DNA from 2 places in the Variovorax sp. PBL-H6 genome. Region 1 is predicted to be linked to the other one. Evidence: riboswitches for the same ligand, from Rfam matches in the RefSeq annotation. Region 1 holds a riboswitch; the other holds the start of a gene.

Evidence for each region. A riboswitch is a leader RNA that binds a small molecule or an ion and turns the genes downstream of it on or off. The one in region 1 is predicted to bind glycine.
Region 2: it holds a riboswitch for glycine, as region 1 does, so the genes downstream of both, G3W89_RS02510 (D-amino acid dehydrogenase) here and gcvT (glycine cleavage system aminomethyltransferase GcvT) in region 1, are expected to answer to the same signal.

What each region holds. Positions count from the first base shown of each region.
Region 1 covers NZ_LR594659.1:2,802,704-2,806,888, reverse strand. Annotated here, with positions in the region: gene G3W89_RS13250 (TRAP transporter large permease) at 1-1,002, shown strand, start outside; gene G3W89_RS13245 (hypothetical protein) at 1,290-2,201, shown strand; glycine riboswitch at 2,219-2,321, shown strand; glycine riboswitch at 2,333-2,446, shown strand; gene gcvT (glycine cleavage system aminomethyltransferase GcvT) at 2,485-3,657, shown strand; gene gcvH (glycine cleavage system protein GcvH) at 3,708-4,079, shown strand; gene gcvP (aminomethyl-transferring glycine dehydrogenase) at 4,126-4,185, shown strand, end outside.
Region 2 covers NZ_LR594659.1:504,299-508,483, forward strand. Annotated here, with positions in the region: gene G3W89_RS02505 (NAD(P)(+) transhydrogenase (Re/Si-specific) subunit beta) at 1-809, shown strand, start outside; gene G3W89_RS02510 (D-amino acid dehydrogenase) at 871-2,175, opposite strand; glycine riboswitch at 2,264-2,368, opposite strand; gene treF (alpha,alpha-trehalase TreF) at 2,539-4,185, opposite strand, start outside.

The sequences.
Region 1 (4,185 bases):
ATGACCTGCGTGCTCACCTGCATGATCTTCGCCGCGGTGTCGGGCTCTTCGGTGGCCACCACCTTCGCCATCGGTGCCATCCTGATCCCGGCGCTGATCAAGCACGGCTACCCCACCAGCTACGCGGCGGCGCTGCAGGCCACGAGCGCGGAGCTGGGCGTGATCATCCCGCCCTCGATCCCGCTGATCCTCTACGGCGTGAGCGCCGAGGTGTCGATCGGCGAACTGTTCATCGCCGGCTTCGGCCCGGGCATCCTGATCAGCCTGGCGCTGATGGGCTTCGTCTACATCTACTGCAAGGTCAAGGGCCTCGGCAAGAACGACGGCGATGGCCGCCTGGGCGTGGGCATTGCCACCTGGCGCGCGGGCTGGGCGCTGCTGATGCCGGTGATCATCCTCGGCGGCATCTACGGCGGCATCTTCACCCCCACCGAGGCTTCGGCCGTGGCCGTGCTCTACGCGCTCGTCGTCGGCCTGCTGATCTACCGCGAGATCAAGCCGCAGCAGCTCTATGCGGTGCTGCGCAAGTCGGTGATCTCGTCGTCGGTGATCATGTTCATCATCGCCAACGCGGGCCTGTTCGCCTTCCTGATCACGCGCGCCGGCGTGCCCGAGGCCATCGGCCACTGGCTCGAGGCCGTGCTGAAGTCGCCGGCCATGTTCCTGCTCGGGGTCAACGCGGCACTCTTCATCATCGGCATGTTCATCGAGACCAGCGCGGCCATCATCGTGCTGGCGCCGATCCTCGCGCCGGTTGCGCAGCACTTCGGCATCGACCCGGTGCACTTCGGGCTCGTGATGGTGGTCAACCTGGCCCTGGGCATGATCACGCCGCCGTTCGGCGTCAACCTGTTCGCGGCCTGCACCGTGGCGCGCATTTCGCTGGACCGCATGGTCGCGCACCTGATCCCCTTTGTGCTGGTGATCCTGGCCTGCCTGATGGTCATCACCTACGTGCCGGGCATTTCTCTCGGGCTGCGCGATCTTGTCTATGCGAAGTAGTTCAGACCCGGCGGCGGCCTGAGCCGAGGCTCGATCAGGGTGCATCCGGTGGCACTGCGAGGAGGAGGCCGTGCAACGAGAACAAGGGGTTACAGGGCGGTCGGCGACACGGCGTCTTCGCTGACAAGGGAGACCCCTCGTTCATGAATAGGCTTGGGAATTCGAGCCGCTCCCGCAGACAGCATCGCCGCTCTCTGCATCGAGGGGTAATATTTGCGAAGCTCGCGACGGCGAGCGACGCATGGGCGAAGCCCGCCCGCACCTGATTTCTTCTCTCCCCTGCACGCATGACAAGCTACGGTTTCGTTCATTTGGAATTCGGCGACCAGCACCGCGACCGTTCGCTCCAGGTCCTGGAAAAGCTGCGAACCCGCCTGGCCCAGGACGGCGACCGTTTCTCGAGTGTGATCGTCGACAACGCCCGCGCGAGGCCCGCCGAAAGCGCAACCGGCATGGCTTCCGAGCAGGGCCTGGTGGTGCCCGGCGACAACAGCAACCGCGAGTTCTCCGGCTGGGACAGCGGCATCGAGACCCTGCTCTCGCGCGGCGAGCAGCCTGACGTGTGGCTCTTCTCGAACGACACCGTCGCGCTCAACCACGCCTGGAGCGAGCGCCGGCTCGAGCGCTTCGGCGGCGAGATCCGAAAGCTCGCACTGCACCCGGCCCCGTGGCTGTTCGGCGAGATCAACGATTTCCCTCGCTCGACGATGACCCCCATGGGACCGCTGCTCGAATGGGTGTCGACCTACTGCTTTGCAATGAACGACACGCTGCGCCACCGGCTGGGCACGCTTTCGCCCGGCAACGCACTGCTCGATTCGCTGGTCAACGAGCGCTTCGAGCCCGAGCGGGGCGTATTCCGCGACCATGTGGGCGAGCCCTATGTCGATTTCGTGTCCGCCTGGCTCATCAGCGACGAGGGCCAGGGCGTGCAGAAGAAGCGCGGTTTCAAATGGGACCACGAATGGCACAAGGCCAGTCCGCTCGGCCCGGACAATTTCGAGGACCTGCGCATGAAGGCGCGCTGCTGCCTGTCGGAGCACATGCTGAGCCTGCGCGCGCGGCAGCTCGGCGCCGACATCCGGTCACCGTATGACGCCCGCAATGCACGCGAGCACATCCGGCGCTCCCTGCAGTTCCTTTCGGACAAGCTATGGGAGAAATTCCTGCTGCGCCGGCTGCGGCTGGAGCGGTCCTAAGCCCTGTTTCCCTTACACTCGGCCGGTCAGGAGAGAGCCTCGCAGCGCGGGGCCGCCGAAGGCGCAGGGCCCATCGAACAAGGGGCCCGAACGCTCAGGCAAAAGGACTGACGAGGCGCCCGGGTATCGGGCGTTTCCTTGCTGGAGAGAGGCGACGCTTTGCCTTGAAGCGAAGGTTGCCCACCGAAGGAGCAAACCCCGATCGTGGGGCGAATCTCTCAGGTAAAGCGGACAGCAGGGGTGGCCCATGGCCTGACCGCCATGGATCCGGACTGCCCCCCTGATGGAGAGTGCCTTGGCCTCCGCTTCCGACAATCTGCAAAAGACCCCCCTGTACGACCTTCACGTCGAGCTCGGCGCCCGCATGGTGCCCTTCGCCGGTTATTCGATGCCGGTGCAGTACCCCGCCGGCCTCATGGCCGAGCACAAGCACACGCGCACCGCGGCCGGCCTGTTCGACATCTCGCACATGGGCCAGCTGCGGCTGGTCGGGCCCGAGGCCGCTGCAGCCTTCGAGACCCTCATGCCCGTCGACGTGATCGGCCTGGCACCCGGCAAGCAACGCTACGGCCTGCTCCTGAACGACGAGGGGGGCATCCTCGACGACCTGATGTTCTTCAACGAAGGTCACGACTCGATCTTCGTGATCGTCAATGGCGCCTGCAAGGCCGGCGACATCGCGCACATCCAGGCAAGGATCGGCCAGCGCTGCCAGGTGCGGCCGCTACCCGATCACGCGTTGCTCGCGCTGCAGGGGCCGCAGGCCGCCGCGGTGTTGGCACGCCTGTCGCCCGGCATCGAGCGCTTCGTCTTCATGACGGGTGGCGCGGTGCAGATCGGCGGCATCGCGGCCTTTGCCACCCGCAGCGGCTACACCGGCGAGGACGGCTTCGAGATCTCTGTTGCCGGCCGCGATGCGGAAGCCCTGGCTCGGCTCCTGCTGGCGCAGCCGGAGGTGCAGCCCATCGGCCTGGGCGCACGCAACTCGCTGCGGCTGGAAGCCGGCCTGTGCCTCTACGGCAACGACATCGACGACACAACCACCCCCGTCGAGGCCTCGCTCAACTGGGCGATCCAGAAGGTGCGGCGCAGCGGCGGCGCGCGCGAAGGCGGCTTTCCGGGCGCCGCCAGGGTGCTGTCGCAGCTCACGGCCGACGCCGGCAGCGCCGGGCATGTCGACCACGAGACACTCAAGCGCAAGCGCGTCGGCCTCGTGGCGCTGGAGCGCGTACCGGTGCGCGACGGCACGGCGCTGCAGTCCTTCGAAGGCGTCGACATCGGGCGGGTCACGAGCGGACTGCTCGGCCCCACGGTGGACCGGCCGGTCGCGATGGGCTATGTTGCCCTTGCCTACGCAGAGCCCGGCACCCGCCTGCAGGCCATTGTGCGCGGCAAGCCGGTGCCGATGGAGGTCACTACCCTGCCTTTCGTACCCGCCCGCTACTACCGCGGCTGAAGACCTGCCGCTCGACCTCGTATTTCCATTTCTTTCCCAGGAGCCATTCCATGACCATCAAGTACACCAAGGACCACGAGTGGGTGAACGCCGAGGGCGGGGCCGCCACGGTCGGCATCACGCTGCATGCACAGGATGCGCTGGGCGACGTGGTCTTCGTCGACCTGCCGCAGGTCGGCCAAGGCTATGCCCAGGGCGAGGTCGCCGGCGTCGTCGAGTCGGTCAAGGCCGCGGCCGACGTGTTCATGCCTGTCTCGGGCGAGATCACCGAGGTCAACGAGGCGCTGCGCGCCGATCCTTCGCTGGCCAACAGCGCGCCCGAAGGCGAAGGCTGGTTCTTCAAGATGAAGATCACCGAGCCCGCACAGGTCGACGCCCTGCTCGACAAGACCGCCTACGACAAGTTCGCCGACGAGGCCTGAAGCGGACTGCCAAGGTTTCCTGATCCTGCCACCCTGTTCACCAACCATGCCGAAGTCCACCCTGCCTTCTCCGCCCACCCTCGCCGATCTCGAGAACGCGGGCGAA
Region 2 (4,185 bases), 2.3 Mb from region 1:
TGCTGCTGGCCTTCGTGATGGGCGTGCTGATCATCATCCCGATCGGCGGGGCGGACATGCCGGTGGTGGTCTCGATGCTCAACAGCTACTCGGGCTGGGCGGCCGCGGGCATCGGCTTCAGCTTGAACAACGCGATGCTCATCGTGGCCGGCTCGTTGGTGGGCAGCTCCGGCGCGATCCTGAGCTACATCATGTGCAAGGCGATGAACCGCTCGTTCTTCAACGTGATCCTGGGCGGCTTCGGCGGCGAGGCGACGGCTGCCACCGGCGCAGCCAAGGAGCAGCGCCCGGTCAAGAGCGGCAGTGCGGACGATGCGGCCTACATGCTCTCCAACGCCGAGACGGTGATCATCGTGCCGGGCTACGGCCTGGCGGTGGCGCGTGCGCAGCACGCGGTCAACGAGCTGGCGCAAAAGCTCACCGAGAAGGGCGTGACGGTGAAGTACGCGATCCACCCGGTGGCCGGGCGCATGCCGGGGCACATGAACGTGCTGCTGGCCGAGGCCGAGGTGCCCTACGACCAGGTGTTCGAGATGGAGGACATCAACGGCGAGTTCGCGCAGGCCGACGTGGCGATCATCCTGGGGGCCAACGACGTGGTGAACCCTGCTGCGCTCACCAAGGGCACGCCGATCTACGGCATGCCGATCCTGGAGGCGTACAAGGCCAAGACGGTGATCGTGAACAAGCGCTCGATGGCCGCGGGTTATGCCGGGCTGGACAACGAGCTGTTCTACATGGACAAGACCATGATGGTCTTCGGCGACGCCAAGAAGGTGGTCGAGGACATGGGCAAGGCGATCGAGTAACGCGAGGCGGCCCCCTGCTCGCAACAGGACGTGCGGGCGGGGCGTGGCCCCGCTCTTTTTCCTAGGCCTGCGCCAACTGGATTGCCGGTCGCCTCGACAAGCCCCCGGTGAACGCGAAGTCCACCTCGGGCGCAAGCCCGCTCACGATGCGCGCGATCGACTTGCCCGAGCCGCATGAATGCGTCCAGCCGAGCGTGCCATGGCCCGTATTGAGGAAGAGGTTGGGCATCTTCGTCGCGCCGATCAAGGGGACATTGCTGGGTGTCGCTGGCCGAAGACCTGTCCAGAATTGCGCCTGCGTGCTGTCTCCGGCGCCGGGGAACAGTTCTTCGACGCGCCGCACGATCGCCTCGCAGCGAACGCGGTTCAGGTCGCGGTCGTAGCCGTTGAGTTCGGCCGTGCCCGCGACGCGCAGCCGGTCGCCGGCGGCCGACGTGTAGCGAGAAAACACGAGCTTGAATTCATCGTCCGTCAACGACACCTGGTAAGCCTTGGACGCATCCTTGACCGGCAGGGTGACCGAATAGCCTTTCGCCGGATAGATCGGCAGCCGGATGCCCAGCGGTGCCGCGTAGAGCGGGCTGAGCGAACCCATGGCGAGCACGAAGGCATCGCCGCGGATGCGTTGGAAGCGACCTTCGTGGTCGGTCGCTTCGACGTGATCGACCTGACCGCCAGCCTCGCGAATCGCGGTGATCGTGTGGCTCATCAGGAACTTGACGCCCGCTGCTGCGCAGATGTTGACCAGTTCGCGCGCGAAGCGATTGGCGTCGCCCGACTCGTCTTCGGCCGTGTAGGTGGCGCCGGCCAGCTGCGGTCGGATGTGCGCCAGGGCGGGCTCGATCTTCACCGCCTCCTCGGCCGAAATTACCTCGCGCTCACAGCCCAGTGCGCGCATTTGCTGCGCCGGCTTCAACGCACCGTCGAACTCCTTCTGCGTGGTGTAGAAGTGCAGGATGCCCTGCGTGCGTTGCTCGTAGGCAAGACCGGTGTCGGCGCGCAATTGCTGCAGCGTCTCGCGGCTGTAGGTCCCCAGGCGCACGATCTGCTCGATGTTGTGGCGCGTGCGCGCGGGCGAGCATTCCCGCAGGAATTGCAGGCCCCAGAGCCATTGACGCATATCCGCGCGAATGCGAAACAGCAGCGGCGCATCTTCCTTGCCGAGCCATTGCAGTACCTTGATGGGCGCACTCGGGTTAGCCCAGGGTTCGGCGTGGCTCACCGAGATCTGCCCGCCATTGGCGAAGCTGGTTTCGGCGGCCGGCGTGGCCTGGCGGTCGATGACCGTCACTTCGTGGCCGAGTTGCTGAAGGTAGTAAGCCGAGGTGACGCCGAGCAGGCCGGCGCCGAGAACGATCACGCGCATATCAAACCCTTTGAAGGTTGCAGCGCTCGAACGCACGGAAACGGAAGCTCTTTGAAAAACGGGAGCAACCGGACTGTGAATCCGAGTTGCCGCTCCCCCTGTCCTCGGTACCTGAGAGTTTCACCCGCGGCGCCCGCGGCGGGTTTGCTCCTTCGGTGCATCACGTGCGTGATGGCTCTCCAGACGGCTTTGACACTTGGTGCAGTACAGGCTCGTTGCGTGAGCCGACCTGAGCGTTCATGGGAGTTTGCGCCTTCGGTGGGACCGTCTTCTCAAGTCGGTCCGCTCTCCTGCGGCTGCGAGTCTAGTCGAGTCGCTGTTGAATGTCGAGGACGCAGCCGCCACGCCGGCGCCGACAACCGCTCACAGGTGCCGCGGCGACGGATCATGCGAGACGCAGCGCCCGGCACTGTGTCTCGGCCGTTTCTGCAACAGCGCGCTCGTGACGCCGTTCGTCCACCCGAACCCGTCCTGCAACGGATACTCCCCGCCGCCGCCGCCCGCGGATCGCTCTTCCTTTACCGAGCGCAGCGCATACTTTTCGACCAGCTTGCCCTCGCGTTCGTACACCGCCGCGACGGTGGCGAGCCAACGGCTCGCGATCGTGCTCGAGAGCGACCGGCATCCGTAGGCGGCGAATCCCCAAATCCCCATCCACTGCAGCGGCGCCCAACCATTGGGCCGGTCCCATTGCTGGTCACTCCAGTACTCCGTGGTCGACAGTCCGCCCGGGGCGAGCATCCTTGCCGACACGGTCCCGGCCAGCGCTCGTGCCTGCGCCGGATCGGCGAGTCCCACGAAAAGAGGGACGACGGATGCGGCCGTCAGGCAGTTCCGCCGCGCGTCGCTGCGCCAGTCGTAGTCGAAGAAGGCTGCTTGCCCGGAGTCCCAGCAAAGTTCGATGACCGCGGTCCGACGTTCACGGGCGCGATCCGCAAACTCGCGGGCGCTCGCCGCATCGCCGGTACGCTTCGCAAGTTCCGCGATCTTCGCCTCCAGCTTGTAGAGGAACGCGTTGAGGTCGACCGGCAGTATGTCCGTGGTGCAGATGCTCGTCAGCGAGGGTGCCGTGGCGGCGCGCGCGTGCAACGGCACCGGGCCGCGGCCACGTGGCGGCGCTTCGCGCAACCAGCGCGTGCTGAAGTCCCAGCCCGATTCGCACGCAGCTCGCAGATGGCGGTAGACCTCGGCGGGCTCGCGCCGGCATGCCCTCACCGTTGCCACATCCTCGAGCCACGACTCCTCGCGGGGCGTGTCCCGGTCGTCCCAGTAGCGATTGAGCAGCTTGCCGTCGCGCAGGCGCACGACGCGGCGCCCCGCCTGGCCGGGTGCGAGCCCCTCGCATCCTGCCATCCAGTAGGCATGCTCCTGGCGCAGCTGCGGCAGGAACTTCGTCTCTTCCGCGGCACCGTACCGCTGCGCGAGCTCGACCATCAGCGCAAACACCGGCGGCTGCGAGCGGCTCAGGTAGTACGTTCGCGTCCCATTCGGAATGTGCCCGTAGGTGTCGACCAGGTAGGCGAAGTTGTGGACCATGTCGCCCACCATCTGCGAGTGACCAGCGCCGGCGAGTCCCAGCATCGTGAAGTACGAGTCCCAGTAGTAGAGCTCGCCGAAGCGCCCGCCCGGCACCACGTAGGGATGCGGCAGCTGCAGCAGCGAGGCATGCGGCGGATGCACGCGGGGATGCCGAGTCAGGACTTTCCAGAGGCTCCCGATGTGCTCGCCGATGGGTTGACCCGGAACCGAGACGTACTCGCCGGTTGGAGGATGCGTGGGCCTGAAGTTCGCGTGCACGAATTCCGCGAGGTCGAAACCCGGCTCTCGGAATCTGGCGCGGTAGGCCGCGAGGATGGCTGCCGGTTCGCCGCGCGGGGCGCAGTCCACGAAGGTCTTGCTGTCGGAGAAGATGCTCGACTGCTGGACCGCGGTGAACAGCTCCTGGTAGCGATCTGCCGGCGTGAGCGTGTCGGGCGCGGGCGCCTGCGCTGCCTTTCTCGAACGCTGCGC